3 regions of the Peribacillus sp. R9-11 genome follow, and region 1 is predicted to be linked to each of the others. Evidence: riboswitches for the same ligand, from Rfam matches in the RefSeq annotation. Region 1 holds a riboswitch; each other region holds the start of a gene.

Region 1 (10,268 bases):
TACATTACAAACTTTTCAACTACACAACCTGAAGACCTAACAAACAATGTATTTGAAGGTCAAGACTGGAGTCAGGTAAAGGCTGTGCAAGCAGGAAATGTTTATAAAATTCCTCTGGGTATTTACAGATGGTTCCCGCCAAGTGGGGATGCGCCGCTTATGTTGGAGTGGATGGCACAGAAAAATCATCCTGAACTATTTGACTATGATATGAAGAAAGAAATCACAGACTATTATTCAGAATTCTATGATTACGATGTAACGGAAGAACAAGTAGAGAATATTCTGCACCCTTCTTCTGATGCTGCAAAACAGTAAAGTAGGGAATGAATATGAAAAAATGGAAAACGCTCCTGTTCTGGATTTTACCAATTGCTATGGTTATTTTGTCTCTAAGCATTGGACGTTACGGAATGGATTTAGGGACTCAAATCAAGATATTACTATCAACTTTTCTTCCAATTGACCATACTTGGACGCAGATGGAAGAAACAGTGGTCCTGCAAATACGCCTGCCGCGTATTTTGCTTGCCTTGTTAATAGGTGCTGGTCTTTCAATCGCAGGTGCCTCATTCCAAGGTATGTTTGGCAACCCGTTGGTTAGTCCGGATATCCTTGGGGTTTCGGCTGGTGCCGGGTTTGGGGCTTCCCTTGGGATTCTATTACTAGGTCATGGCTTCGCTACACAAGTGATGGCACTTGGTTTCGGCCTAGCGGCAATCGTCTTTACCTTCGTGATTAGCGGAAAAAAAGATTCACCTGTTTTCATGCTTGTTCTGGCTGGTGTCGTTACATCGGCATTATTCCAGGCGTTGATTTCCTTGATTAAATTCGTCGCTGACCCGGAAGCAAAACTGCCAGCGATTACTTACTGGCTGATGGGAAGTCTTGGTACGGCAACATATAAGGACTTGTATATCGGGGGACCGATTATCCTTGTGGGCATTCTGATTCTATATTCCCTTCGTTGGAGAATAAATTTATTGACGTTGCCTGAGGATGAAGCTAAATCACTTGGTATTCCAGTAACACGTTTGAAATGGACAGTTATTTTTGGCGCAACACTTATTACTGCTGCCTCAGTTGCGATAGGCGGTATCATTGGCTGGGTTGGGTTAATTATTCCTCACGTTGCAAGAATGCTAGTTGGTAATAACAATCAACTAGTCTTACCAGTATCTCTTTCAATCGGTGGAGCCTATTTATTGTTGATTGATAATCTGGCTCGCTCGGTAACGGCTACAGAAATTCCACTCTCAATCTTGACGGCAATTATAGGTGCACCATTTTTCGCAATATTGCTTAGAAAAACAGGAGGTGGCTGGTCATGAGAATTGAGGTGCAGGGAGGAAATTACTTTTATGCTCGGAAAAAAGAAGAAGTTCCTTACCTTTACCAAACAGACATTAACTTTTCGCTGAATGACGGAGAGATAATGGCGATACTAGGACCAAACGGTGCAGGAAAGACAACGATGTTAAAATGCATCACAGGTCTTCTGGACTGGAAAAAAGGTCAAACGCTCATTGATGGAAAGCCGCTTCCTTCGCTTTCACGCAAAACCGTCTGGAAACGGATTGGTTATGTTCCGCAGGCGCATAAAATGGTATTTGGTTTTACACTCGAAGAATTGGTCATTATGGGAAGAGCCCCATACATCAGTGCGCTTGCCCAGCCTTCCGTGAAGGACCGTGAAGCCGCTCACCTAGCCCTGGAAACTGTAGGGATTGGCCATCTTGCTGGGAAGTCCTGCAATACAGTCAGTGGTGGTGAGTTGCAACTAGCGTTGATTGCACGTACGCTGGTATCAGACCCGGAAGTGCTCATTCTCGATGAACCGGAATCCCATCTTGATGTTCAAAAGCAGGTTGTGATTTTACAGACATTAAAGCGTTTGTCACAAGAAAAGAAAATCTCTTGTATCATAAACACGCATTACCCAAACCATGCGTTTTTCCTTGCTGACCATGTGTTAATGACAGCCAAACAAAAGCCGGTCGTTTACGGAGAAGTCCAGGAAGTCATGACAGAATCCCGGATGAAGGAATACTTCGGAATTGAAATGAAGAAGATTATTTATGAAGAAGATGAGAACTTTTTTATTGAAACGATGGTGCCGAAAGATTTAGGCATTCCGCGTGATCAAAATACTTGTCGATTTACTAGTTAAAAAAAGGCAGCCACCGGGTTGCCTTTTTTTTCGCTAAATGGAATACTTTATTATTTACTAGTTTTCTGGTACTATTATGCTAGAAAAAATTAGGAGAATGATAGTGGGAAAATACAGAGTTTTATTGATGGTAGCATTGCTGGGAATTTTAATTTTGCCTTCATGCTCACAAGGGGTTTTAGAGAATATAGGTACAAAGACGGCTGCACCGATTGCGGAAGATAACATTGAAGTGGTTGCAGCAGCGGAGAATGACGTCGGGCAGAATTCGGAGGACAGATTATATCCTGAACAGATCGATACGAGAAACTGGATAAGAGCCGAGTCCACGGTTCAACTTCCAATATTGATGTATCATAGTATTTCTGAAGGTAATAACCTTCGGGTACCAAGAGAGGAATTTCAATCACAAATGAACTGGCTTCGGGAGAATGATTACTATACATTATCCCCTAGGGAAGCATTTCTTGTTTTAACGGAAAATCGGATGCCAAGTGAAAAGTGTGTCTGGCTTACTTTTGATGATGGCTATACAGATAATTACACGGAGGCTTTTCCTATATTAAAAGAATATAATATGAAAGCTACTGTTTTTATGATCGGGAAATCTATTGAAAAAAGTCATCACCTGACGGAAGAACAAATGGTGGAGATGAGCGAGAATGGGATTTCTATTGAAAGTCATACTATCAACCATCTTGAGCTTAACCGTATGACGGTAGGGCAGCAGGAAGCTGAAATGGTACAGTCAAAGGATTTATTCGATCGTATTCTCCAACAGGACACGACAGTACTTTCATATCCTGTTGGTCGGTATAACGAGGAGAGCCTTAGGTTGTCAGAAGAAGCTGGATACAAGATGGCAGTAACCACCGAAGCTGGTGGAGCTTCAAGGGACCAAGGGATGCATGCACTGCACCGAGTTCGGATTTCACCCGGATTATCAGTCGATGGATTTGCAGCGCTGATTGAAAATGCATCACGTTATTAATTGAAGACAAGGTATTTCGGAATCAGTCTGAAAAATCATATAATAATCATTTCTTACATAGTGTATAATGAAAAGCAGTGAAAATTATATACATATGAACGATTTGGTGTCTTAATGACTTAAAAGGGAAGTTGGTGAAATACCAACGCGGTCCCGCCACTGTAAATGGGAGTTAGCGGCTGTGTACCACTGTATGTGAGATATGGGAAGGTGCCGTTGACGATGACCATTAGCCAGGAGACCTGCCAAGATTCGTACACCTGTAACCTACGCGGATGGGAAGGTGTGTGGCAGACCTTCTGAGTCCGTAATTATATTGTTGCCATACAAGCATCTTCCGTTTGACGGGAGATGCTTTTGTTTTGAAATTCGCTTCTTCACTTCAGGGTGCGTTTTCTTTAGGTGGTCGGAAATTGAATTAAAAGATTGTGGGGGATGTAAAATGAAGAAAATCTATGGTCTGATTCTAGTGATGTTACTAACTGCAGGTATGATGGTTGGTTGCAATGATACATCAAAAGAAGGAACGAAAGAAAAGCAACAAACGAATCATACTGAAAACCAAGCTTTCCCGATTACGATAAAAGATGCAACGGGTGAAAAAGTAACGATAGAAGAACAACCAAAGAAAATTGTTACATTGATACCAAGTAATACAGAAGTGGTCTTTGCACTTGGTTTGGGTAAAAAGGTTGTTGGTGTATCCGACAATGATAATTACCCGGAAGAAACGAAAGAAATTGAAAAAGTTGGCGGAATGGAAATGAACACGGAGTTAATCGTTTCCTTAAAGCCTGATCTTGTTCTTGCTCATGCATCCAGTGCCCATAATTCGAATGAGGGATTGCAGCAGCTTAAGGATGCTGGAATAGATGTCCTTGTAGTCAATGATGCACAAAGCTTTGACGAAGTGTATGAGTCTATTGATATGATTGGACAGGCAACGGGAGAACATGATAAGGCAAAAGAAATCGTTGCGAATATGAAAACGAAACTGAAGAAAATTCAGGAAAAAGCTAAATCCGTTAAGGATGAGGAAAGAAAAACCGTTCTAGTAGAGGTTTCGCCATCACCGGATATTTATACACCTGGAAAAAATACATTCATGAATGAAATGCTTAACATAATTTCAGCGAAAAATGCAGCAGCCGAATTGGACGGGTGGGCGAAAATTGACGAAGAGTCTATGATTGCTGCAAATCCGGATGTCATTATTACAACATATGGTTATTATACAAAAGATCCAATCAGTGAAGTGACGGGCCGAAAAGGATGGGAAGATGTAGCTGCTGTTAAGGATGGTCAAGTCTTTGATGTCCATTCTGACTTAGTGACCCGTTCTGGTCCACGCTTAATAGAGGGAGTAGAGGAACTTGCCAAATCAGTCTATCCGAACCTATTTGACAACTAAGTGGGCGTTTGCTTATTTGATTGCGTTATTGTTTTTGCTTTTCGCAATGACGATTGGCATTTCCTTTGGTTCGGTGTCAGTACCGATTCCCGCGCTTATACAAATTATCGGCAAGGAATTTTTTCATTTACCAATCTCAGTTGAGCCAGATGTGATGCTGACGAATATCGTAATGAACATCCGCCTGCCACGTGTATTACTTGCAGGTTTGGTTGGGGCTTCGCTTGCGATTGCCGGGGCAGCCTTTCAGGGACTGCTCAGGAACCCGCTTGCTGACCCCTACACATTAGGGATTTCATCAGGAGCATCAGTAGGCGCTGTATTGACATTGTTTTTGAATATATCATTGCCGTTGATCGGTTTATATACCCTACCGGCGTTAAGTATTATGTTTTCATTGCTTACGATTTTCTGTGTGCTAACTTTTGCGAGAAAAATGGATCGATCGATGAAAGTAGAAACAATTATTTTAACCGGAATCATTTTCAGCTCGTTTTTAAGTGCCTTCATCTCATTAATGATTGCGTTGACGGGCGAGGAATTAAGACAAATCATCGGATGGCTGATGGGAAGCGTTTCAATGCGCGGCTGGAATTATATCGCGATTATTTTGCCGTTTTTTATCATTGGTTCGTTGATCTTGATTATGAATACCCAAGAATTGAATGCGATGACGTTTGGGGAAGATCGTGCAAAGCATTTGGGTGTGAATGTTCAGCGGAGAAAAATGTGGATTCTGATAGCTGGTTCGATATTAACTGGGGCAGCTGTTGCTGTTTCGGGAACGATTGGCTTTGTAGGATTGGTTATTCCTCATTTGGTTCGTAGGATTTGGGGGCCAGATCATAAGCATTTGTTGCCGTTATCTTTGCTCGTAGGAAGCGGATTTTTAATTTTGGCTGACCTTGTAGCAAGGACGATTATTGCACCTTCGGAACTGCCGATTGGTGTAATTACCTCACTTATCGGGGCCCCGGCATTTGCCCTGATTTTATTAAAGAGACGGAGAGAAGGGTAGAATTCATGCTTGAAGTTAAAGGGTTAACAGGTGGATATGGCAATAAAGCTGTTTTGGACTCTGTCTCTTTTGACGTACATAAAGGGGAATTATTTGGGATTCTCGGTCCAAATGGCAGCGGAAAAACGACGCTATTAAGTATGCTTAGCGGGGTTCTCGATTATAAGGTAGGAAGCATACGAATAAGGGGAAGAGACTTGAAGGAGTATTCGGCCAAACAACTTGCACAAGTTATAGCCGTGTTGCCTCAACATTCCTCATTAGCCTTTTCTTATACGGTAAAAGAGACTGTTTCTCTTGGCCGTTATGCTCACCAAACAGGCTGGTTTCATAGTTGGACTTCTGAGGATGAGGTGATTGTCCAACGTGTGATGAAGCAAACGGGAGTCGCGGATTTTCAGGATCTTCATTTTGAACGATTATCAGGCGGTGAGAGACAGCGGGTCTTATTGGCACAAGCACTTGCCCAAGAACCGGAAATTCTTTTTTTAGATGAACCAACGAACCACTTGGATCTTTCCTATCAAAAGGAGCTTCTTGATTTAATGAGGAAAATGGCCAAGGAGCTGGAGCTAACAGTTATCTCAATCTTCCATGACTTGAATTTGGCCGGCTTGTACTGTGATCGGCTGATGTTGCTTGAAAAAGGACAAATTCAAGTCATTAATGTGCCGAATGAAGTGCTCCAACAGGAACGGATCCAGGAGGTATACCGGACGACGATTGAAAAACATCCGCATCCTGCCCTACCGAAGCCGCAAATGTTCATTGTCCCGGAAAAGCATGTCTGTGATTTCGCACCTTTGGAAATTGATGAAACCTATTTGACGGTGGGCAACGAAATAATTCAATTGAATTCACCAATTCCGCTTAGAACGATGTCTTCTGGTGTGACCGGTTCAGGAACGGGCTGGCATCAACATTTCGTGAATAGGCATGTCCATCGTGATTATAATTACGAGGATCATTTTGCTGAAATGGCTGACTTTTTAAAAACACACGGTTTTGAACCGCAGGAAACGGTCGGAATGATGACAGCTGTCTTTCTCGATACGGTGGCCTTCAAGTTTTTAAGAGATGATGATTTCTCGGTTTTTATCATTGTGACGGCTGGAGTAGGGAATGCCATCGACGCCTCTTTAGCTGACCAACATTCTTGGATTTCCACTCCAGGAACCATAAATACATGGATCTTTGTAAATGGGCACTTGGCAGAAGAGGCCTTTATCCACAGCATTGTCACCGCGACCGAGGCAAAAGTAAAAGCGCTTCATGATTTGCGTGTTTTGGATAAGGTGACAAATACAGTGGCGACAGGAACTTCGACAGACAGTATTTTGATTGCCGCAATCCAAAGAGGGAAGGCACTTCAATATGCAGGCACCATTACTCCGCTAGGGAAGTTGATCAGTCGCGGTGTATATGATTGTACCGTAGAAGCAATAAAGAAAAATCGGAAACGGATTGAGGAACTATGATTTACCATCACCTTTTTGCTGTTACACTGGCTTTTTTCTTTGATCTATTAATAGGTGATCCACCAAATTGGCCACATCCCGTTAAATGGATAGGAACGTTGATAAGCAAGTTGGATCATGCATTCAATAGAGGTACACATAAAAAGCGAAATGGCCTCTTCATGCTGGTAATTGTTTTAACACTGGTGTTATTGGCAACAGGTCTAACTGTCTATTTAGCTTATCTTATCCATCCGCTTGCGGGAATTTTATGGGAAGCTGTTGTTATTTCTACGACGATTGCTCAGAAGGGCTTAAAGCAGGCAGGAATGGATGTGTGTCATCCACTGAATAAACAAGCTTTTCCTGAAGCGAGGCTAAAGCTTTCCTATATTGTCGGTCGTGATACTGCTGATCTTGATGAATCCGAAATAGTCAGAGGCACTGTAGAAACCGTAGCTGAAAATACGAGTGATGGAGTTACGGCTCCACTGTTTTGGGCAGCAATTGGCGGTGCTCCACTCGCGATGATGTACAGGGCAATTAATACCTGCGATTCAATGGTTGGTTACAAAAATGATAAATATGGACAATTTGGCTGGGCTTCAGCTAAGCTCGATGATATCGTGAACTGGATTCCTAGTCGCCTCACTGGTTTCTTGATGCTGCTAAGCTCGAAATCCAGCTATCATAGCTTGGGGGCTAGATGGAAGATTTTGTTCAATGATGCGAAAAAGCACCCAAGCCCGAATAGTGGGTGGTGTGAAGCAGGCGTTGCTGCAATTTTGGGTGTACAGCTTGGCGGCCGGAATATGTACAAAGGAGTAGTTTCTGACCGTGCTAGGATGGGCGTTCCACTTGTTCCATTAGAAGCAATACATATACAAAAAACGATTACCATCATGCATCGGACATCTTTTATATTTTTACTGATGCTTTGGTTAGGGGGACTTACGCTTGGCATTACCTTCTCATGGCTCTAATCCGCATTATCTTTACGAAGCGCTGGAAATTGAAATGCCTGAATCGGTTCTCGATTTTAGTGCTAATATCAACCCATTGGGTCCTCCTTTATGTATAAAGGAACGGTGGTCCGAATTCTTCGAAGGAATCTTAAATTACCCAGATCCGCATGCCGTTGAATTGACAAAATTAATTGCAAAAAAAGAAGCGCTTCTTGAGCAATCCGTTTTGGTAGGTAACGGTGGTGCGGAAATAATAATGTTGGTAGCGAACAGGTTAGCCAATAAAAAGGTCTTAATCATTCAGCCTGCATTTGCGGAATATGCAGAAGCTTGTTTAGCAGCCGAATGCGAGGTAGACTTTCATCAACTTGATGCACCTGAGTGGCAACTAGATCTCGATCGATTGATTCCTCAATTACCTGAATATGACGCGATTTTTTTATGTACGCCTAATAATCCGACAGGGATTTCATTTAAGCAAGAAGCAGTTAGGGAATTAATCAAAGAATGCGGAAAAGCAAATTGTCTGGTTGTTTTGGATGAGGCTTTTTATGATTTTACGGAAAACGCCTTTACTTATGCTTCTTTAATTACGCAATTCCCTCATTTACTGATTCTACGATCAATGACGAAAATTTTTGCAATTCCAGGCTTGAGGTTGGGTTATTTGCTGGCGGCACCAGATATCATAAATCAGGCAAAAACCTATAAATCGCATTGGAGCGTCAATCATGTGGCATTAGAAGTCGGGAAAATCTGCCTTGCTGAAGAAGAATATATAGAAAAAACAAGAGCGTATATTCAATTCCAAAAGCAGAAACTTTTCCGGTTTTATGAAGAGCATGAGTTGATTGTCTCAAATAGCACGGTCAATTTTTATTTAGTGAAAGATGAATCCTTATCCCTTTTGCCTTTTTTATTAAAAAAGGGCATCGTACCACGTCATACGTATAATTTTCCAGGGTTAGATGGAATGTGGCTCCGGTTCGCAGTGAAGAGTGAGCGTGATAATGCCATGCTAATGGAGGGGGTAAGACAGTGGAGAACTCTAGGCTCTGTTTTATAACCGGTGGTGTCCGGAGCGGTAAAAGCCGTTTTGCAGAAAAAAAGGCAATAGAATATGCAATCCAATTGAGTGGGAACTTGCATTACCTCGCTTGTGGCCGAGTCAGTGATGCTGAAATGGAAGAACGCATCCGCCGGCACCAAAGGGATCGCAAAAGTAGTCCAATTGCTTGGAGGACTTGGGAATACTCGACGAATATTACACGGATAGGTGCAGATCTAAATCAAGATTCAATAATCCTACTCGATTGCCTGACAACCCTACTCGATAATGAATTATTCGGTCCCAATATACCGCTTGAAAAGGAGTTTTTACATAGTGTTTTCACAAAAATAATCAGCGGAATTAATGAGATAAGAAAACAAGCCAGCTGTTTGATAATCGTAAGCAACGAAGTGGTACAGGAGCCGATTTTTCAAAATGAGTTCCTCCATATATACGGAAAAATACTTGGCCTGCTTCATCAAGCGGTCGTCGAACAGGCAGATGAGGCTTATCTTGTTGAATCAGGGATTCCGTTATTGATGAAAGGGTGCATGCAGGAATGAACGGATGGATTGGATTCTTGATTAACCTGCAGTTCTTTACCGTGTTCCCAATAAAGAAACAGCTACCGATGGATAAGAAATATATCCACCGTGCGATTCAAACCTTTCCTTTAGTAGGGCTTTTCCTAGGCTTGATATTGGGAGGTGTTTTATACGCGTTAGTAGAATGGACCCCATTGTCATCCCTTTCGATTGCGTTTGTGGTTTGGTTTTTAACGATGGCATTAACAGGCGGTTTGCACCTCGATGGTTGGATTGATGCAAGTGATGCCTTCTTTTCCTATCAGGATAAAGAGAGGCGTCTAGAAATCATGAAGGATTCCAGGACAGGAGCATTCGGTGTCATCTCCGTCATCGTACTTTTGGCCGCCCGGTTTATATTTATTTATGAAATCGTCGATAGAGTCAATGAGTGGACATACTTTTTAATTATTAGTCTTCCACTTTTAAGTAAATGTGTGATGGGCTATTTACTTAGCCGGATGCCCTTGGCAAAAAAAGAGGGACTTGGTGCTTTCTTTCAAAGTGCAGTAAGGAAAAACAGTTTATATATTTATTGGTTGTATTTTATTGTGAGTTTTGCGGTTGCATGGAGCATCGATTTCAAGCTGGTCACTTTATTTTTTATCATGTGTCTGGCTG
Region 2 (10,268 bases), 500 kb from region 1:
CAATAACCAATCGATTTCTGAAGTAATGACAACTGATATCCCAACTGTTAAAGAGGATGAATTGCTTGGAAACCTTATGGATGTGATGGCAACTTCAAGTCTGCCAATATCAGTCATTGATGATGAGAATAGAATTAAAGGAATTCTTCTTCGTGGGGCCGTAATTGGCGCTTTAGCAGGTAATAAAGATTCCTTGAATGAAATGGAGAGTGAATAATTCAATGAATATTCCGAAAATCCCACTGGGAGCTTGGGTCGATTCTTTAGTGGATTGGATAACTATTGTATTTGCTGGATTATTTACACTTATTACGAATGGGATTGAGGGTCTATTGGATATCCTGGTCGATGTAATGAGTGCGGGACCATCCATCGTGTTAATCATCGTCCTAACCCTTCTGGTTACCTATACAAGCAGATGGCCATTAGGGATATTTACTTTTATTAGCTTACTATTGATCGATAATCTTGGTTATTGGGAATCGAGCATTCAAACACTGGCTATCGTTATATTGTCAGGATTCCTAACCATCCTTATAGGGATACCGATCGGAATATGGTGTGCCCAAAATAAAACGGTGCGCAAGATCGTTACCCCAATCTTGGATTTCATGCAAACGATGCCTGCATTCGTTTATTTGATTCCTTCGATATTATTCTTTGGAATAGGGGTAGTGCCGGGGATCATTGCGTCATTCATTTTCGCAATCGCACCGACGATCCGTATGACCAATCTTGGGATTCAGGAAGTGCCCAATGATTTGATCGAGGCATCGGATGCTTTTGGTTCGACCAGCAGCCAAAAGTTATTCAAGGTACAAATACCATTGGCTACTCCAACAATCATGGCAGGCGTTAACCAAAGCATCATGCTGGCACTATCCATGGTAGTTACAGCTTCATTGGTTGGAGCACCCGGACTTGGGGCGGATGTCTACCGGGCTGTTAGCCAAATAAATGTTGGGCAAGGATTTGAAGCAGGTTTATCCATCGTAATCATTGCAATCATACTCGATCGTATCACGCAAAACCTTCGTAAACCAGCTTACGAACATATCGTTAGCCGGAAAATCATTTTTACAATACTGGCCCTACTAGTTGTGGGTACTGCACTATTCAGTACTTTTACAAAAGATACGGCTGTAAAAGGGGATAAAAATAGTTTTGCTGCCAAAGCCAATTATGAAATCATCGGAATTGAACCTGGAGCAGGATTGATGAAGTTGACTAAAACGGCTATAGATGATTATAAGCTGGATGATTGGAAGTTGGTTGAAGGGTCTTCAGCGGCAATGGTTGCTGAATTGAAAAAAGCGATTGATAAAAAAGAACCAATCGTGGTTACAGGATGGTCACCGCATTGGATGTTCTCGAAATATGACTTGAAATATCTCGAAGATCCGAATGAATCCTTTGGCGGGGCTGAAAATATTAATTCGATTGCCAGAAAAGGCCTTGAGCAAGATGCCCCAGGCGCTTATAAAATTCTTGATCAATTCTTCTGGGATACTAAAGATATGGAAGATGTAATGGTCAAAGTTACTGAAGGTATGTCTCCTTCAGAAGCAGCAGAAAAATGGATAAAAGAAAATCAGGACAAAGTATCCGAATGGACCAAAGGTGCTGAATCAGGAAATGGTGAAAAAATCAAACTGGTTTATGTTGCATGGGACACTGAAATTGCCAGCACAAATGTGATTGGCAAGGTTCTGGAACAGAATGGTTATGACGTAACATTAAGTCAAGTTGAAGTCGGACCAATGTTTGCCGGCGTTGCAAACGGAAGTGCGGACGCAATGGTGGCTGCATGGCTCCCGGGTACACATCTTGAATACTATAATAAGTATAAAGATGACATGGTTGACCTTGGACCAAATCTAAAAGGAACAAAAAATGGTCTGGTCGTACCAGATTATGTCGATATTGATTCAATTGAAGATTTGAAATAAGAAAAAACGAGGGATTTTCGGACATGAAAATTCCTCGTTTTTTTTGTGATGAAAATGTTTTAGGGAGGAAGTGAGCCTAAAATGTTGAATTAAAAGAGTTTAAACTTTAATAATTACATGCACTAATTAATGATTGCTGGCTAAAGGGAAGTGTATAAAGAGAAAAAGAATAAACGAATCCTAATTAATAGAAACAAATTTATTTTTCAATTCCTCTTCAGATACCACGATTTTACCTCGCAAATCTTCGGAAAGTAATACATAGCTTTTCACTCCTATGAACTCTGAATCTGAAATAATAAAGAACTTTGTTCCCTTTTTGTACGTAGAAGGATAATCTTCAATTAACTTTAACATCTTCATCTTTTTTCCACCTTGAATATCCATTAACTAATTAGAATGTAACAACTTTCTTTATACTGGTAACCTCATATTATCTATCTATTTATAGCCTTCAACTATTTGGCCTATTTTAAAAATGAAATCACGGATATTGAATTTAAATAAATATCTTTGAATTAATAATCCAATATAAGTATTTACTAGTCAAGAATACATTTAAGTAAATATCTTTAAATATTTTAAGAAATCAGATGAAAACCGGAAAGGTGAGGTTCACCAACTGGATCACCCAACAAGGTTGTACCATTTTGGATCATTTCTTTCATGTATTTACTGCTAAATTGTGGGGATTATCTGTTTTTCTTTTTAATTGTCTATTATAAATATTCTTAAACTTTCCGTGGAATAACCTTTAATTGAATGCTAAAATTTAGTTGGAAAACCGGTTTCTCTAATACATAAGAAAAGAAAAAATGGGATGTAACGGATGTAGATGTATCCAATCACTAGGGTGCTTCCAAAGTAACTGTATTGTAAGATCCAGTGTTTGTATAAGAAATTTTGTCAACGGTACTATCATCGTAATCCGTTTAAAAAGAAAGTGGGAAAATATATGAAACCAATAATATTTGATGTTGATACTGGGGTTGATGATGCCTTAGCGATGGCATACGCATTAAACTCTCCTGAATTGGACGTGCTAGGCTTTACAACTTGCTTTGGTAACGTGTCCGTAGCTGAATCGACTCGTAATACGCTGGCAGTTTTGGAAAAGGTAGAAAAGAATATTCCTGTTTATAAAGGAGCCAATCAAACATTGGTGCGTGGAATGAAGAAAAAGTATCCAAAGCATGTTCATGGAGAAGACGGTTTAGGAAATACACTTAAGAATGAACCAACTATTTCAGCATCACCGGGAAATGCAACCGATTTTATAATCAATCAGGTGAAAAGTCGCCCTCATGAAATAACGATTATTGCAGTTGGACCATTAACTAACATCGCTTTGGCCATTAAAAAAGCACCAGAAATTATTTCACTTGTTAAAGAGGTAGTGATAATGGGTGGTGCAGTAAAAGTACCAGGCAACGTAACGCCGTACGCTGAAGCCAATATCGTATCTGATCCTGAATCAGCTGATTATTTGTTTTCCTCAGGGATACCAGTCACCGTTGTGGGACTTGATGTAACACATCAAACGTTTTTACTAAGATCAAAGCTTGATGAATGGCGTTCGACTGGAAAAGGGACTGCCCAATTCTTTGCAGAAATGACCGAATTTTATATGAAGTCTTATGAAACTTTCAATCCGGGTATTGGAGGTTGTGCTCTTCATGATCCACTCGCAGTTGGAGTTGTGATTGATCCAAGTTTTGTGACTACAGAATGGATGAACGTTAAGGTTGTGACTGAAGGAGAAGAGACAGGTAGAACAATCGGTCAACATGAAGGTGTGGCAAGGATTCGCGTCTGTACAAAAGTAGATGCAGATCGATTTGTGGAACATTTCTTGGAACGAGTTATATAAGGACATGGACTCATGATGTGAGGCTCTAGCTTTGAACTTTAAAGAATATCGATTACTCTGCATGGGGATTACTAGTTAAGAGATATGCTCCGTTTGATACTTTTCAAAGTTAGCGGTTTTAACGTTTCATATTCACCTAAGGATCGTTTTAATCAACGGCTATAGGTAATAAATCAGCATTATATTTGCTGGAAAAAGGACATCCTTTCATTTGGATGTCCTTTTTCGATTTTCTTTCTGAAATGTTTTCATGAGCAGTTTCAAAATAAACATTTTTATGATCTAGAATTGATTACAGGTAACGCACAGTATTTTTAAGAGTGCGGGTGGAGTCCAACTTAATACTACAATCTCTTTAGGGAAAACACTTAAACGATATTGGCTTTTTTGTTTTTTTAAAATTTAATCAATCGTTTGATTAATAAAATAATTGGAAGGATTAGTGAAAGTCTAAGGTTACTATTTTATGGGGAAAAGAAATGTATTTTCCATAATAGTCACGTATTCATGGGCATAAAGTTTTTATACTTATAAAACATGTAAAATAGTTGGCACTCGGGTGGTCTTCTTTTTTTGGAAAAAACAACAATGTAGTATAACGGAGCCTAAATAAAAAGGAAACCATTTAACTAAAGTTAAATGGTCCTTCGAAATAAATTTCAAAACTAATGTTTTTATAAGCTGTGTTTTTACTTTCAATGAAGTTCTCACATTGCTTTAAAAGGTATGTGAATACCTGTGTTCTTAAAACAGCCATACGGCTGTTTTTTTGCTACATACCTAGAAAGGTTTTAAGAATTCCTAAAAGAAGGGCGACTGCTAAGACCCATATAAAGAATTTTTTATACATGATCATTACCTCGAATTTTTTATGATTAGATTGCATTCATCTTAGCATAAAGATGAAAGAAGAGCAGGTGGTTCGTTATTTGCAAAGGGAGACCTTAAAAGAGAAATATAAGGGATTAGCGATGGAGGGCAGCTGCTCCAGGAGAGTGTGTGGTTGTAGTGATGGACTTAGGGAAGCAGAGGTAAAAAAGGAAAGGATGATCCAAGAACTTTGGAACATCCTTCTTTCGCATTATTTAAATAAGTCTGGATAAATGGTCTTTGCTGCGAGTTCTACAGCTTCACCAATCCTTGGCCCAGGACGTGACATAATATTTTCATCAAGTAGATAGACTTGATCATTTTTCACGGCGTTGATATCTTCCCAGCCTTTACGGGATTTAATTTCATCAACAGCATCATCTGCAAAGGTAGCAGTTGTAATGATAGCATTAGGGTTTCGTTTGACAATTTCTTCATCTGAAACCTTAACCCAGCCTTTTTGGTCGGCAAAGATGTTTTCAATGCCTGCAGTTTTTAGAATTTCTTGTTGGAAGGTTTCCGCTCCTGTTGTATAGATTTCTGGAGCTGGACTAATTTCAAAATAGGTTTGTTCCTTTTCATCTAATGTTTCAATTTTTTCCTCAACACTTGTAATTTGGGTTTGGATATCTTTCACCAATTCTTCGCCTTTTTCAGCTACGCCCATGACTTCAGCAATTTGCCCAATATCCCCATATACATCATCAAAATTTGTCGCGGATTTAATAATGAATACTGGGATTCCAGCATCTTCAAGTGGTTTCATCGTCGTTTCATCACCAATGGTATAAGCAATAATGGCATCTGGTTTTAAGGAAATAATTTTCTCTGCATTGATATTCACCGAATCGGAAACATGTTCAATATCCTTTGCTTCTTCTGGATAATTATCGAAGTCGGTCACGCCAACGACCTTATCTCCCAGCCCTAGTTCAAATAAAATTTCTGTATTACTTGGTTGAAGTGAAACTACTGTTTCCGGAACTTTATCAAATTTTATTTTCTTTCCAGTATCATCGGTAACGGTATAGGCTTTGACTTCTTCTGTCTTATTAGTGTCTTTCTTTTCCTTTGCCGTCTGGTCATCCGTTACTCCACATCCGGTAAGGAAAAGGGCAAGTATCAAGGTGGAAATCCAACTAAATCGTATGCTTCTCTTCATTATTTATTCCTCCGTTTTCTTCTTCATGGGTTTGGTTGGGTATGATTTACTGATAAAAGGAATCTCCTCAATACCATGTTGCTTATTGACGTAGACAGCCATCACGAATAGAACATTTGCAAGCAAATGGGCGTAATCAAAGAGAATTTCAGGGATTTCTATTTCTAAACTAACCTTGTGTAAAGCACGGACCGACTTTTTGGCTTCACTACGGCAAGTATGCAGAACACAGGCGGCGGTTGAACCTTGCGGAAGCACGAATGTCTCAATATGCTCTTTAACTTCTGCGACATAATGGTCGTAGATGGCACTTAGACGTTTCAGATCATTGTCGGTAATGGCCAATTTCCCACGGACTGAACCATTTAAATGATAAGCCATCGGCAACAATTCCATTAAATCTCGGTATACATCCGGAACATCCTTTGTAAGCGAGGCGGCCAAGCCAATTTGTGTCGTCAAAGAGTCGGTACGTATTTCATAATCGACGGTAGACTCGGATTCGCGCATGTATGGATAGCATAAAAAACGAAAATCCTTTTTTGCCATAACTCTTCCTCCTCTTCATAGTTAGATGAATCACCTCAGTATCGCTTTTCTCAGCAAAAGAAAAAGCCGACCAAGGGCATTGGTCGGCATCAATCACCTATGTATCTGTAACAGAAAAAGATGGAAGATTGCCGTACAATCCTCCTATCTTCCGAAGAGCATAATACGATAAAAAAGGCAGGTCTCCTGGCCCGTGCGTCATTTTACTCTAAGAACCTTCCCATTTGAACAGGATGAATGGTTATCGATGTGAATCTTTATCCTCAAACAGTGGTATTTATCTTATTTCATTAGCACTTACAGTTGCGGAAACAGCTTCGGTTTTACACCAAATTCCCTATTAAGCTGACAAGTCAGCACCTTTTTCTGCAAGGTTTATATTCACTTAGCAACAGTTTACCATACCTTTTTCCTAAAGCAGTATGAATATTTTTAGAGAAATTCGTTTATGGTTTGCGAATTATCTAGTAAACTTACAATGTAAGGTTTAATTGGATGTTAATGTAAAACGCATATCGAGTATAAAGAATATATAATAGGTGTTATATAAGAGTAATAGGGTAATCTCAGGAGGTAGAGTATGATGTATAAGCAGGTAAATCAAAAACTGGAAAAGATTTTAGGGAATATTGAAAAAGTGATTATTGGAAAACGAGATATAGCAGAACTGAGCATCGTAGCACTTCTTTCTGGGGGGCATGTTTTATTGGAGGATGTTCCTGGTGTAGGTAAGACTGTCATGGTCAGAGCACTGGCAAGATCGATAGGCGCAAACTTTAAGCGTATACAATTCACACCTGATTTACTACCTTCAGATGTAACGGGTGTTTCAATTTTCAATCCAAAGGAACAAGAATTTATTTTTAGACCAGGACCAATCATGGGCCATATTATTTTAGCCGATGAGATAAACCGGACCTCGCCGAAAACACAATCTGCCTTGCTTGAAGCAATGGAAGAGGCAAGTGTGACGGTTGATGGGGTTACAAGGGGATTGGAGAAACCCTTTTTCGTTATGGCAACACAAAATCCCATTGAGTACGAAGGAACATACCCACTTCCAGAGGCGCAATTGGATCGTTTTCTATTAAAAATGAAAATGGGCTATCCGGGTGTTGACGAAGAAATTGAGGTTTTGCATCGAGCTCAATATGCCGCACCACTTGAAGAGTTAGAATCTGTTATTACTTTAGAGGAATTAATAGCTTTACAGGAAGAGGCTAAAGCAGTGATAGTGGATGACACGATAAAGCGGTATATTGTTAATTTGGCTAATCGATCTCGTACGCATGAGAGAGTATATTTAGGGGTGAGTCCACGTGGATCGATTGCATTGATGAAGGCGGCCCAAGCTTATGCACTTTTGCAGGGCAGAGATTATGTTCTACCGGATGATGTGCAATATTTAGTACCGTTCGTGTTTGCCCACAGACTTATCCTGAAGCCAGAAGCGAATTATGAGGGAGTGGATGCTGGCATGGTGATTCACGAGATTGTCGCGACGATTCAAGTGCCTGTGAAGAGAGCTGTGACCTAATGCGGAACTTGATCAGCATCTTAAAGGAAAACATGAGTGTGATTGGCTTGTTATTACTTATAGCGATTTCCTTTTCTTTTGCGATGTTTCAAGGCGGTTTTGTCAGTTGGTTTATTTTTTATACATTTTTGCCGTTCGCTGTGTACTCTACGATTCTACTTTTTTATCCGATTAATAACATTATCGTTGAGAGAAAGGTCAGTAAAAGAGAATGCCGAGCAGGCGATTCTGTAGAAATAGCTTTAACTGTTACCCGTAAAAACAGGCTGCCTCTTTTATATTTGATGGTAGAGGAAGAGTTGCCGAAGGAATTGGAAAATAGGGGGATGCAAAGAAAAACACTTGTCTTTCCTGGTTTCAGGCATACATTCAGTATGACATATACTTTGAACAATTTGCCACGGGGTGAGCATACATTTCAAACAATCCGTTTCAGGACAGGAGACTTTTTTGGCGTCTTTGAAAAGGAAGCGACATATAGTTCACCTTTAAAAATCACTGTTTTCCCTTCATATCATGAGCTTACCTACAGAGATCTTGAGCGTGTATTCAATCAGGGACAAGTGGGATCAACAAAAAAAACACAGCGAGAACAATCAGTAGTATCTGGAGTTAGAGAGTATCAGCCAGGTGATCAGTTATCCTGGATTAACTGGAAGGCAACGGCTAGAACAAGTGAAATCATGACAAAGGAATTTGAAGTTCAGAAAAACCGTGATGTGTTTATCATACTTGATAATCAGGAATCGCTTTTCTTCGAAGAAGCAATTGTAATGACGGCTTCCTTTGTACATGCCATGTTAAAAAAAGGCATAGAGATTGGTTTCGCTAGTACGGGATCGAGGCAAATCTTACCGACTGGAGGAGGCAATAACCAGAAACGAAAGATTTTTAACCGCCTTGCTAAAGAAAAACCGAGTAGGATAACCACTTGGAACGGGATCATAAGGAAGGAAATTCTGCCGGCCAACGCAGCTGTGATTTTCATTGTCTCGGAATTAACATTAGAAAAGGTAGAAGTATTGAGTGCATTCCGCGCTAATCAAGGATTAACGTTGTTTTGTGTGAAAAACCCAGCAGACTTTACAGATGAGGAAAAAAAATCAAGAGCAGCAGCAGTATCACGGGGAATAAAGGTTTGCTTTCTTGAACAGGGGTATCTGCAACACGACAGACGAGAGGTGATGATGAAATGAATGTTTCAACCCCCTTGTTGGAAAAGTGGATGCATGTTCTTCTGTATACCTTTGGTCTGTTGTTGATCACAGAATGGTTAAGGCCTGTTGAGAAACTCACGGATACAGGGAATATTGTTGTTTTTGTTCTGTTTGTGATTTTTTCCCTACTACTGCATTATTTCCACTTCCATTGGCTAATCCGCTGTACCCTCTTAAGTGTTTATATAATGATTTCAGTACAGTTTCTTCATTCGAAAACCGCTTTATTTGAATTTTCATGGTTTAAAGGCAATCTGCTTGATTTTACAGCCAATCTATCAAATATATACGATGGCAAATGGGAGTTACTTTCAAATCCATTTCGAACTTTTCTATTTTTCTTGCTTCTTTGGCTTGTGACATATTTGATTCATTACTGGGTGATGGTGAAGCAAAGTATCTTTTTCTTTTTTATGTTAACGGTGATTTTTATATCGATACTTGATACATTTACTCCCTATGATGGTGATAAGGCAATGATAAGAATCATCATAATTGGTTTTGCAATGCTCGGTCTGCTGGCCTTGATGCGTCTGTCCATTCAGGAGCAGCTTAGGTTTTCAAGGGCTCCTATCAAGAAATGGATCTTGATCCTAACGGGGATGATTTTGATAAGTGTCCTTTTCGGTTTTGGTGCCCCTAAGTTCTCTCCACAATGGCGGGATCCAGTTCCGTATATTACTTCTTATTCAGATAAAGTGATGAAAGAAGATAGTAGTTCCACAGACAAAAGGGTGGGGTATGATGAAGATGATTCGGAACTTGGCGGATCGATAGAGCCAGATAGTTCTATTGTCTTTTATAACAATGCTCCTGCAGGTCATTACTGGAAAGTGGAGAACAAAGATGTCTATACTGGAAAAGGATGGGTTTCCTTAGAGGGAATAGACTTTTTTACTTTTTCTAACGGCCAGGAAATGACTTCGTTAAATACTTACGATATTCCGGAGGTAGTAAAAGCAGATGAAATGTCAGCGAGAGTATCCATGATGGAATTGTATTCTCATATTCTTCATCCGCAGTCAGGTTATTTAAAAAAGGTCAAGGGTAAAAAAGGAAAAGAGTTCAAGTTTTATAAGGATATGGACAAAATCATATCCGAAAAGGAAGACGG
Region 3 (10,268 bases), 2.6 Mb from region 1:
ATACTTGCCATATACGCGGAACTGGAAAAAGGAACGACGGTGCCCCTTGTTCCCAAAATGGAAATGCCACCGACAATCCCTAACCGGCCGTTTAATGTTTTCTTCGCAATTTCTTCACCTGCTGGTACGGATATAACGACTTTCACACCTCTATTAACCTTAAATTCTTCTAATGTTTGTTGCACGGTTGTTAAAATCATTTTGCGCGGCACAGGATTAATTGCCGCTTCTCCGACAGGAACAGGAAGACCAGCTTTGGTCACGCGACCAACACCAATCCCTCCATCCAAGATGATGCCAGGTGTATCTACCCAGCTGACAGTAGAAATTATATGTGCCAGATGAGTGGCATCTGGATCATCGCCAGCATCTTTAATTGTTTCTGCACTAACTGAATTTTCCGTTATATCATATTTCTCAATTGTAAAAGTAGCATCTCTACCTATAGGCAAAGAAATCGTTGCCTCCTCAAGTGCATCACCAGTGATCAATGCGATCAATGCCGCTTTAGTTACTGCTGTTGAACAGGCTCCGGTCGTATACCCATGCCGCATTTGGGAGGGATCTTTCTTGACTTTCTTTTCCATGATTTAACCTAATCAGCTAAAAGGGAAATCGCATTCAATGCCGCAACCGTGACAGTACTTCCGCCTTTTCGGCCAACATTTGTAATGAATGGCACTTCGGTAATTTTTGCTAGTTCTTCTTTTGATTCCGCGGCAGAAACAAATCCAACAGGCATACCAATAATTAAGTCGGGTTTAGCAATCCCTTCTTTAATAAGACGAATGAGTTCTAATAATGCTGTTGGTGCGTTACCAATGGCATATATCCCGCCTTCATTTTCCTTTACGGCTTTTTGCATCGAAATGATGGCTCTTGTCGTTTTCAATCGTTTTGCTTCAACCATTACATCTGGGTCTGAAATATAGCAATGCACGTCCCCGCCATGTTTTTGAAAACGTTTTTTCCCCGTTCCACTTTCTATCATTTGAACATCGGCAATAACATGTCTTCCTTTGCGGATTGCTTCCACACCAGCTTGAATGGCATTTGGATGGATAATGACACTTCTTCCTAATTCAAAGTCTGCTGATGCATGAATTACACGGCGAACTATCTTCCACTCATCTTCTGAAAAATCATGATTACCCATTTCTTCAGCAATAATTGAAAAACTATAATCATATATTTTATCTGGATCAACCGTTAGGGGTTTAAAATCTGTTTTAAAATCCATCGTACATTCCTCCTATTTTTCGTTTAGTTGTTTTTTCAAATCGGCAATGACCAGATTAAAACTGGAATGAACATTTTTATAATCAACATCAGGACGAGAAATCATAATCGTCTCAATTCCACATTCCAATGCTGCTTCCAATTTCTCATCAACAGATCCAACCTTGCCACTTTCTTTTGTAATCATTAACGTGACACCATATTGATTGTATAGCGCTTTGTTCAATTCTTTTGAAAATGGACCTTGAACAGCGACTATATTTTTTTGCTCAATGCCTAACTGAGCACATTTTTCCATATTATCAATGCGCGGAAGCATTCTCGCTATCACTCTTGTATTCTCCAGACCTACTAACTCTTTAGCAAAAATCGCTAAGGTTTTACTTCCAGTCGTTAGCATAATAACTCCCCGCTTTGTAGCAGCAAGCTTGGCGGCTTCAGCATAATCACGAACCATAATCAATTTCTCATTCTGGAATCGTTGACTTTCACGTTCATAACGAATATAAGGAACATTTGCTTCCTTTGCTGCCTGAAGAGCGTTTTTCGATGCTTCTTCTGCAAATGGGTGACTTGCATCAACTACCGCATGAAATCCTTTTTCGATGATTAAAGATGCCATATCTGTTGCAGTTAATCGTCCAATTTGAGTTGCTATCTTCGCATCTTGCAAACTTTTTGCTGCCGACTCGGTTACTACCGTTGCCAAAACTTGGAATCCAACCCGTTGGATTTCAATCGCTAATTCCCTTGCATCGCTTGTACCCGCTAAGAACAAAATCATTTTGTCGTCCCCACCACTTGCTCATCATGGTCATGGTGGTCATGTCCATGGTCTGTTTCATGACCGTGATCGTGGTCATGGTGGTCATGCCCATGGTCGTGATCGTGGTCATGATGATGATGGTGATGGTGGGCATGGCCATGTTCCTCCACATGTTTACGATAGTTTTCTAGATCACGGGTACCACTTGACCTTCCTTCGCTAGCTTCGATTACACGTTCTTTCAGTATGGTTTGTAATGTTGGATGATAACCAAAGTATTTCGCCAAAACAAATTCATGCTCTGGATATTGGTCTTGATAGCCTGTTAGCATATTCTCCATTCTCTCCATTAACACACCTGTGAAGAGGAAATATGGAAGCATCACTATTTTTTTGGCACCTAACCGAATACAGCGTTCAATGCCTTCATCAACAAACGGATCCGTAACACCCATGAAGGCATTTTCGACCCACTTCACATTTAATTTTTCCCACAATAATCGTGAAATTTTATAAATATCACTATTTGCATCAGCATCACTTCCACCTCGACCTATCAGCAATATTGCTGTCTCCGGATGTTCCAAAGATGTATCGAATCCAACTTCCTCAAGGCGATCTGTCAGAATCGTTAATACTTCCTGGTGAACCCCAATCGTTTGTCCATATGTGAATGTAACCGCTGGATACTTATTCCTTCCATCCTCTATTTCAGCTGGAATATGTAATTTTGAATGTCCTGCATGCAACAAAATAATCGGAATGACGATAACTTCAGTGGCTCCTCTTTTTATGCAATTGTCAATGCCTTGGGATATACTTGGCGTGGCAAATTCCAAGAAGCATGTTTCAATTAATAAAGAGTCGTCCATTGTTGGAATCATATTTTTAATAAAATGAATAACTTCGTCGTTTCCAGAAGCTAGTCTGCTTCCATGTCCTACGAATAATACTGCTTTCATTTGTTATCCCCCTCTTGATTAGTCTTCACAAGGCGCAGGCTCTATTTTTATTTTGGGAGCAATGTCTTGATATAAATAGCCCTGTATCTTTTTCGCCCGTTTGAAATATTTAAATAGTCGTTCATTAGGATGAGCATTTTGTTTATATTCGTTGACAATGTTTGTAATTAATTCAACTAGTTGATCCGGTTCAATTCCTTCTGCAACTGGTTGACCAGGATGAGCCGTTCTGCCAACAGGTTTCGCTCCAAGGAATAAATCAAATTTCCCTTTTCGGAAAACGATCCCTATATCATCCATCACTGCACTATAACAAGCCATTCCACACCCATTAAAACCAATGTTCAGTTCCTTAGGCATATCAATCCCACCAAGCACCCTCTGTATTTCATCCGCGTAAGGAATGGATTCCACTTTTTCACCATCACAGAAATCACAGGCTTTTAAAGTCAATACATCCCCAATTGGCGATAATAAAAAGTTTGCTGATTGCAATTTTCCAGTAATAACTTCTGGATCTGTTGTAGGAATCTTTAAAACGATTTTATGATTTGGCGTGTATTCCATCGTTCCCTTTTCTCCAACAACTTCTGCAAGTGTCATCATTTGTTTCGGAGTAAATTGCTTGTTCGCCACACCTGGGCTAACGGCAAGCTCGAATACCGACTCAATTTTTTGCTGAACAATCGGCGTAATTGATTGCTGAACTGTTTGACCCTTAACTCTTGTGAGTGCTTCCATTGCCACTTCAAAAGAAGTGCTCTTTTTTTCTGGTGCTTTTGTAAGCAATCCAACTCCGCCAGTCGACTCGGTGTACGCTTCCTGCATAGAACCTGTTTCTTGATCTAATGCCCAAGGTTCTGCTTCTTTTTGCAAGCGTTGATGCGGCTTCAATGGTTGCTTTTCCGAATTCAATGTATACTTTCTTTGATATCCACGTGGCGTGATGATTTTGTCATCATATAAAAAGGTAGATGAATTTCCAATAATGACGGTTGTTAGCATCCCTATATCGTGATTTAACATGTCTTTCAAATTGGTTATCACAATATCCTGACGATCGCGATAAGCACTTTTTACCAATCCGACAGGTGTTTCGGGCGAGCGGTAACGCAGTAAAATGTTCTGTGTTTCAACAATTTGCCTTGTCCGTCTACCGCTTCGAGGATTATAAAGTGCAATGACAAAGTCAGCCATTGCTGCAGCCTCCACTCTTTTGGCAATCAGATCCCAAGGCGTTAAGTGGTCACTGAGGCTGATGGTACAGGAATCATGCATGACAGGTGCACCAAGTAAAGACGCACATGAATTGATGGCAGAAATACCAGGAACGATTTCAATGGCTACTCCCGTTTCTTCTTTCCAGCCTTTTTCAATCAATACTTCATAAACCAGCCCTGCCATTCCGTATACCCCTGCATCACCACTCGAAATTACAGCCACTTTCTTTCCCAACTCCGCCTGTTTCACTGCTTCTTGTGCACGTGATACTTCTTCAGTCATACCTGTACTTATAATCGTTTGATCTGTAAGAAGGCCCTGTATGAGTTCCACATATGTTTTGTAACCAATGATGAAGTCACTTTCTTGAAGGGCTTCTACAGCACGTTTGGTAATATGTTCAAAATTCCCTGGTCCAAAGCCAACGACAAATAATTTACCGTTTGTACTCATTTAGACATCTCCTTTTACAACTTGTCTTTTGAAATTCCTGTTTGAGCTGGAAAATCTGGATTAGGAGTCATTTCTCCATTAGTAAATTGGTAAATCATCTGTGGAATGAACTTCTCATCATCGAGATTACGGACAATCTCTCGTCCAAAATCAGGTGAATCCACTCGATACCATGTCCCTTGAGGATAAGCAATCACAACGCAGGCATCCTTACACCTTCCGTTACAGCGAGTTCTAGTAGTATGAATTTTTTGATTCAGACCTTGTGAAGTAATTTCATCACGAATTGCTTGCGTTATTTCTTCGCCACCTTTTTTCATGCAACTGCTGCCGTTACAAATCAAAAGATGCGAATTTGTGCCTTTTAAGTTCCAAGTTGTCATCTTCTTCCTCCTAAATCTGAGAAAAGGCAAAATAAAAAACCTTAACTGTTAGAGTTAAGGTTTAAAAAAAACTATATGAAAAGGGAGCCTCCAGCAAGCAAAGTGAAACTCTCAAAATCTCCATAGTCCTTCTACCTTTCCCTCCGAAAAGTATCACACAATTTTAAAAGCAGGTTTCCTGGCTTACGCTTCAATTTACTTTTGTCCCTTCCCAGCTCTAGGCCAGTGGTTATCGACAATTTCATCAGCGTTACAGTAGCGGGGGCTGCATCGGATTCTCACCGATTTCCCTATTATCCCTTGCGTGTTCATACAAGAGCACTTTTAAATTGAAATATTTGGTTTTATAATAATATATTTCTAGTTAACTTTATCTATCATATAACAACTTTTTTAAAATTCAATAGTTTATTCCGACTGTTTTGAAAAGTTTAATGGTGAAAATCCAGCTTAATGCCTATCCTCACTGCGATTTTATCCTTCTCAAAAAAAATATGAATAGAGTGTAGATGGAATCATTGCTTTATGGTACAATAAACGAGAATTTTCAAAAAATTACATAAGTTTTATGGTGCTAGATTCCTCGGAATTTAGCTTAATAGGGAAGTCGGTGTAAATCCGGCGCGGTCCCGCCACTGTAAAGGGAAGTCCTAATACGTAATGAATAATCCACTGTCAAACGCGATGGGAAGGATGTATGAGGATGATGATCCAGAGCCAGGAGACCTGCCATGAAGCGTGAAACTGTTTACAACCTACGAGGATGGGTGTGCGGATCAGGCAGCTAAGCTAATATTTGTATTATGCTGCAAACTTACTGTTCATTACGCACTTCTTTCTTTTTGAGAGAAGTGCTTTTTATGTTGCCCGCCACTTCTCTTCTCAGCTTTAATCATTAAAAATAAAAGCGTTGAAAGGAGAAAAAATGAAAAAAGCCAATTGGAAAATACTTTATTTTGTCATTTTACTACTTTTCGTACCAAAGAAAGCAATGGCAATGCATATTATGGAGGGCTTCTTACCGATCGAATGGGCGATATTCTGGTGGGCTGTGACACTTCCATTTTTAATCTTGGGTTACCGTTCTATTAGGTCTAAAGTGAAGGAAAACCCAGAAACAAAAATGATGCTGGGTCTGTCCGGCGCATTCGTTTTTATTTTATCAGCCCTAAAAATCCCTTCCGTTACAGGAAGCTCTTCACACCCTACCGGCGTCGGTTTAGGTTCAATCTTGTTTGGGCCACTGGCCATGAGTGTCGTCGGTTCTATTGTTCTGTTATTTCAAGCTGTATTACTAGCTCATGGAGGACTAACTACGCTAGGAGCCAATGCCTTTTCCATGGCTGTTTGCGGGCCGTTCATTGCTTATTTTGTATTCAAAGGCGCTACTAAATTAGGTTGGTCCTTCTCTCTTGCTGTTTTCTTAGCAGCAGCTTTCGGAGATTTGGGCACCTATGTGATAACTTCTGTACAACTTGCTTTAGCTTTCCCATCGGAGGTAGGTGGATTCATGGCCTCATTCACTAAATTTTCAGGAATCTTTGCCCTTACCCAAATACCTTTAGCAATCAGTGAAGGTTTATTGACAGTCGTTGTCATGAATTTCTTGAAGAAATACAATCTAGGCGAATTGAAATTACTGCGAGTGTTATCTAAGGAGGCTCGTTAGCATGAAAAAAAGTTTATTGTTGCTTTTTCTAGTCGTCATACTTGCTATAATTCCGTTAATCACCCAACAAGGAACAGAATTTGGTGGAGCTGATGGAGTGGCGGAAGAAGCCATCACTAAAATCCAACCAGAATATAAGCCTTGGTTCAACAGTATCTGGGAGCCGCCAGGTGCAGAAACCGAAAGCTTATTGTTTGCTCTCCAAGCCGCGATTGGCGCCGGATTCATAGGATACTTCATCGGCGTTATGCGACAAAAAAATAAACAGTCCGTTCAAGAAAAGGACGAACAGGCAAAACATGTTACTCATAGATAAATACGCCTATTTCAACCGGCTAAAGCATGTACATCCTTTAGAGAAAATGATTTTTGCCCTCTCCCTTTTGTTGTTTTCTTTAGCAGTGAGGGATACGACCGTCTCACTCATCACCTTTACCGTGATGAGTGCTTTTATCATTTTCGGGGCAAAAATCCCAATCTCTTATTATCTAAAATTACTCTTATTACCTGGATTTTTTGTACTATCAGGTACAATTACCATCCTTTTTTCATTCGCAAGTAAATTCACTTCGATACCAAATGTATGGTGGTCCTGGAATTTCGGCAGCTGGCAAATATTTATCAGCGAAGACAGTATAAAAACGGTAATTGGTCTAATCGTTGTTGTATTAAGCAGTATCAGCTGTTTATATTTCCTAACCTTAACTACTCCCATCACAGTTATACTATATGTATTGCGTAAGCTGAAACTGCCTTCATTGCTGATTGATTTAATCGAATTAACTTATCGCTTCATCTTTATTTTTTTAGATACAGCTATGGCCATTCATCAATCACAGTCATCACGGCTTGGGTATAGTTCAGTGAGGAAGGGAATTCGATCTCTCGGGTTACTCATATCTTCCCTGTTTTTAGGAGTGTTTCAGCGCTCTGAACAATTAACGATGGCAATGAACGCAAGAGGGTATCAAGAGAATATTTCATTTATCGATGACTCTTACACTTATTCCTCTCGTAATTGGCTGATTACCATTGTAACTCTAGTAAGCTTATTCTTTATTTATAGATATATATAAATTGGGGGCAGTTCGATAATGGAAGAACATATTTTTAATATAGATGGCCTCACCCATCAATTCGCAGATGGGACGTTCGCATTAAAAGATCTTTCTCTTACTATTCAACAAGGTAAAAAAATTGCTTTATTAGGCAATAACGGTGCCGGTAAGTCAACTTTATTCCAACATTTAAACGGTCTATTAAAGCCAACAACAGGATCCATCAAATTTAAGGGAAAGAAATTAAAATATGACAGAAAAACATTATTACTATTACGAAAACAGATTGGAATCGTTTTTCAAGACCCGGATTCACAACTTTTTTCCGCTAATGTTCAACAGGATATATCGTTTGGACCGATGAACTTAGGTTGGGAAAGAGATGTCGTGCGGGAGAAAGTTGAATGGGCGATGGCCCAAACAGAAGTAACAGAATTGAAAGATAAGCCCACCCATTTTTTGAGCTTAGGACAAAAGAAGCGTGTTGCCATAGCTGGTGTGTTAGCCATGGAACCCGAAGTCTGGATCCTAGATGAGCCTACGGCGGGATTGGATTCTTATTTTTCCAAACAGATTATGGCTCTTTTGGATAACATCCATCTCCCTGATAAAACAATCATTTTATCAACCCATGATGTTAACTTAGCCTATCAATGGGCTGACGAAATCATTGTCATGAACGATGGAAAGGTCATATATCAAGGAGATCCTGTCACTATTTTTCATCATGAAGACCTTTTGTATCAAGCACATTTAGAAAAACCATGGATATTTGAAATGTTTCAATCACTTATTCAATCAAAGATATTCACAGAAAAAGACCCTGCCCCTAGAACGAAAGAAGAATTACTTCAAAAAATGGAGATTGAAAAGGTTAATTAAGAAGCAACCCCTAGCCTGTTTCATTAGGTCAAAACAAACTAGGGGATAAAATGGAGATATTCTTCACTATCCAGGTAATTGAGTCGGTACCCCAATACCTGGATAGTTTTAACCTCAGAGAAACACAAGTAGCTGCAAAGTATCACTCTTGAAAGCTCATGCAATGCCCTGGTATTTATCCCTAATTATTTTATTGGCTTTCTTCTTCAGCCTCTTCCCCTTTTATCTCTATATTCTTTCCGTCTACATCATCAACTATAGATTGCATTTCACCTTCCGTATAGGTATCCGAAACTTGCTCGTGGGTTTTAGCAAGCCCATAGGACAATGTATCCTTTCGTTTATAATCACTGACGTCATAAATTCTTCCAGCTATATCTAAAGAATCCTTTTTTGATTCCTTGCTATCCATAGAATTCACTCCTTATTTCGAATTATTTTTATCTTGCCTATTTTATTAAAACAGGGAAACTTGGTTTCATTTGTCATCTCATATAGATTGACAGCATGAAGTAATAACAATGGTATTTTGCGTAAAAAATAATCCAATATTCAATAAAGATAAAAAAATGATTTATCACTGATTTAACAACCAGAGGGTTCAATCTTATTTGAATGGGAAACATGGAGGTATTTCAGTATCCATATCCATCATTCCTATCCATTTTTATGAACTCCGTTTAATGTTATTTTTTCAAAAAAGCGCCCAATTGAAGTTGAAGAATGAGGTTAATTTCATCCTCCTTTTTTATTTGAAATTTTCCTTGTTTCTGATCCATTAGCTTATAAGCACTATTACTTTTCCCTTAGGTCCAATAGAAAAAGCAATTACTTGGAATAGGAACCGCCTTCATTCTCTGTCAACAATCTTTGCAAAGTCGTCAAGGCTAGTTGAATATTTGATATAGATTCGTGGTAAAAGATAGAGTTCGTCTTTAATGCCCTTCTCAGAAAATGGTTCAGGAGTTGTCGTAAGTCCAAACAAATAATATTTCTTCGTTTCTGCTACGACTTTGTCATTGAAATTCCCGTATGGATACGCAAGTGCATAAACTGGTTTGCCCGTTATTTTTTGAATTTTATCTTTGGACCCTTTCATTTCATATTCATAATTTTTAATTTTCGTCAAGTCAGGATGTGTAGCAGTATGAGACTGAATTGAGATCATACCCGAATCAGCCATCGTTTTCAAATCCGATTTCGATAATCGGTTTGAGCGACCAATAAAGTCAGATATAACAAACATGGTACCAGATGGTTTAAAACGTTCGTTTTTCAATTTTTGAAAGATAGCAAATGCATTCAGGTTGTTTTTGTATCCGTCATCAAAGGTAATGAAAATGGGTTTGTTTACTTTATTAATGTCTTGCCATCGATCAAAAGTTAATAATGTGTAGCCATGGTCTCGTAAATAAATCATTTGTTTCTCGAAATTCTTTGGGGTTACATATAACTCCATAGAACCGTGTCCATTAAACTCGTCAATCGAATGATAAATTAAAATAGGTACTTTTCGTTGAGCAATAACTTGTGATGGAAAAATTAAGATAAGAAGACATAGGAAAAACATTGCTATCTTTTTCATAAAACTCCTCGCTTTGTATCCTTTTTATATCTTTTCAATTTATTGTTCCT

Evidence for each region. A riboswitch is a leader RNA that binds a small molecule or an ion and turns the genes downstream of it on or off. The one in region 1 is predicted to bind cobalamin.
Region 2: it holds a riboswitch for cobalamin, as region 1 does, so the genes downstream of both, RE409_RS01865 (hypothetical protein) here and RE409_RS27080 (ABC transporter substrate-binding protein) in region 1, are expected to answer to the same signal.
Region 3: it holds a riboswitch for cobalamin, as region 1 does, so the genes downstream of both, RE409_RS12200 (energy-coupling factor ABC transporter permease) here and RE409_RS27080 (ABC transporter substrate-binding protein) in region 1, are expected to answer to the same signal.

What each region holds. Positions count from the first base shown of each region.
Region 1 is NZ_CP133763.1:5,566,406-5,576,673, reverse strand. Features, by position in the region: gene RE409_RS27100 (ABC transporter substrate-binding protein) at 1-318, shown strand, start outside; gene RE409_RS27095 (FecCD family ABC transporter permease) at 333-1,331, shown strand; gene RE409_RS27090 (ABC transporter ATP-binding protein) at 1,328-2,170, shown strand; gene RE409_RS27085 (polysaccharide deacetylase family protein) at 2,298-3,161, shown strand; cobalamin riboswitch at 3,249-3,426, shown strand; gene RE409_RS27080 (ABC transporter substrate-binding protein) at 3,604-4,572, shown strand; gene RE409_RS27075 (FecCD family ABC transporter permease) at 4,535-5,590, shown strand; gene RE409_RS27070 (heme ABC transporter ATP-binding protein) at 5,596-7,068, shown strand; gene cbiB (adenosylcobinamide-phosphate synthase CbiB) at 7,065-8,030, shown strand; gene cobD (threonine-phosphate decarboxylase CobD) at 8,005-9,078, shown strand; gene RE409_RS27055 (bifunctional adenosylcobinamide kinase/adenosylcobinamide-phosphate guanylyltransferase) at 9,051-9,626, shown strand; gene cobS (adenosylcobinamide-GDP ribazoletransferase) at 9,623-10,268, shown strand, end outside.
Region 2 is NZ_CP133763.1:364,633-374,900, forward strand. Features, by position in the region: gene RE409_RS01835 (quaternary amine ABC transporter ATP-binding protein) at 1-217, shown strand, start outside; gene RE409_RS01840 (glycine betaine ABC transporter substrate-binding protein) at 222-1,949, shown strand; gene RE409_RS01845 (hypothetical protein) at 2,130-2,312, opposite strand; gene RE409_RS01850 (nucleoside hydrolase) at 2,905-3,819, shown strand; gene RE409_RS01855 (hypothetical protein) at 4,722-4,922, shown strand; gene RE409_RS01860 (ABC transporter substrate-binding protein) at 4,901-5,851, opposite strand; gene RE409_RS01865 (hypothetical protein) at 5,855-6,361, opposite strand; cobalamin riboswitch at 6,559-6,779, opposite strand; gene RE409_RS01870 (AAA family ATPase) at 6,981-7,937, shown strand; gene RE409_RS01875 (DUF58 domain-containing protein) at 7,937-9,133, shown strand; gene RE409_RS01880 (DUF4129 domain-containing transglutaminase family protein) at 9,130-10,268, shown strand, end outside.
Region 3 is NZ_CP133763.1:2,507,142-2,517,409, reverse strand. Features, by position in the region: gene RE409_RS12230 (cobalt-precorrin-5B (C(1))-methyltransferase) at 1-587, opposite strand, end outside; gene RE409_RS12225 (precorrin-8X methylmutase) at 596-1,240, opposite strand; gene cobK (precorrin-6A reductase) at 1,253-2,023, opposite strand; gene RE409_RS12215 (sirohydrochlorin chelatase) at 2,020-2,967, opposite strand; gene cobJ (precorrin-3B C(17)-methyltransferase) at 2,986-4,641, opposite strand; gene RE409_RS12205 ((2Fe-2S) ferredoxin domain-containing protein) at 4,656-5,024, opposite strand; cobalamin riboswitch at 5,175-5,365, opposite strand; cobalamin riboswitch at 5,577-5,773, shown strand; gene RE409_RS12200 (energy-coupling factor ABC transporter permease) at 5,950-6,693, shown strand; gene RE409_RS12195 (energy-coupling factor ABC transporter substrate-binding protein) at 6,695-7,009, shown strand; gene cbiQ (cobalt ECF transporter T component CbiQ) at 6,993-7,769, shown strand; gene RE409_RS12185 (energy-coupling factor ABC transporter ATP-binding protein) at 7,788-8,633, shown strand; gene RE409_RS12180 (YozQ family protein) at 8,824-9,045, opposite strand; gene RE409_RS12175 (polysaccharide deacetylase family protein) at 9,484-10,218, opposite strand.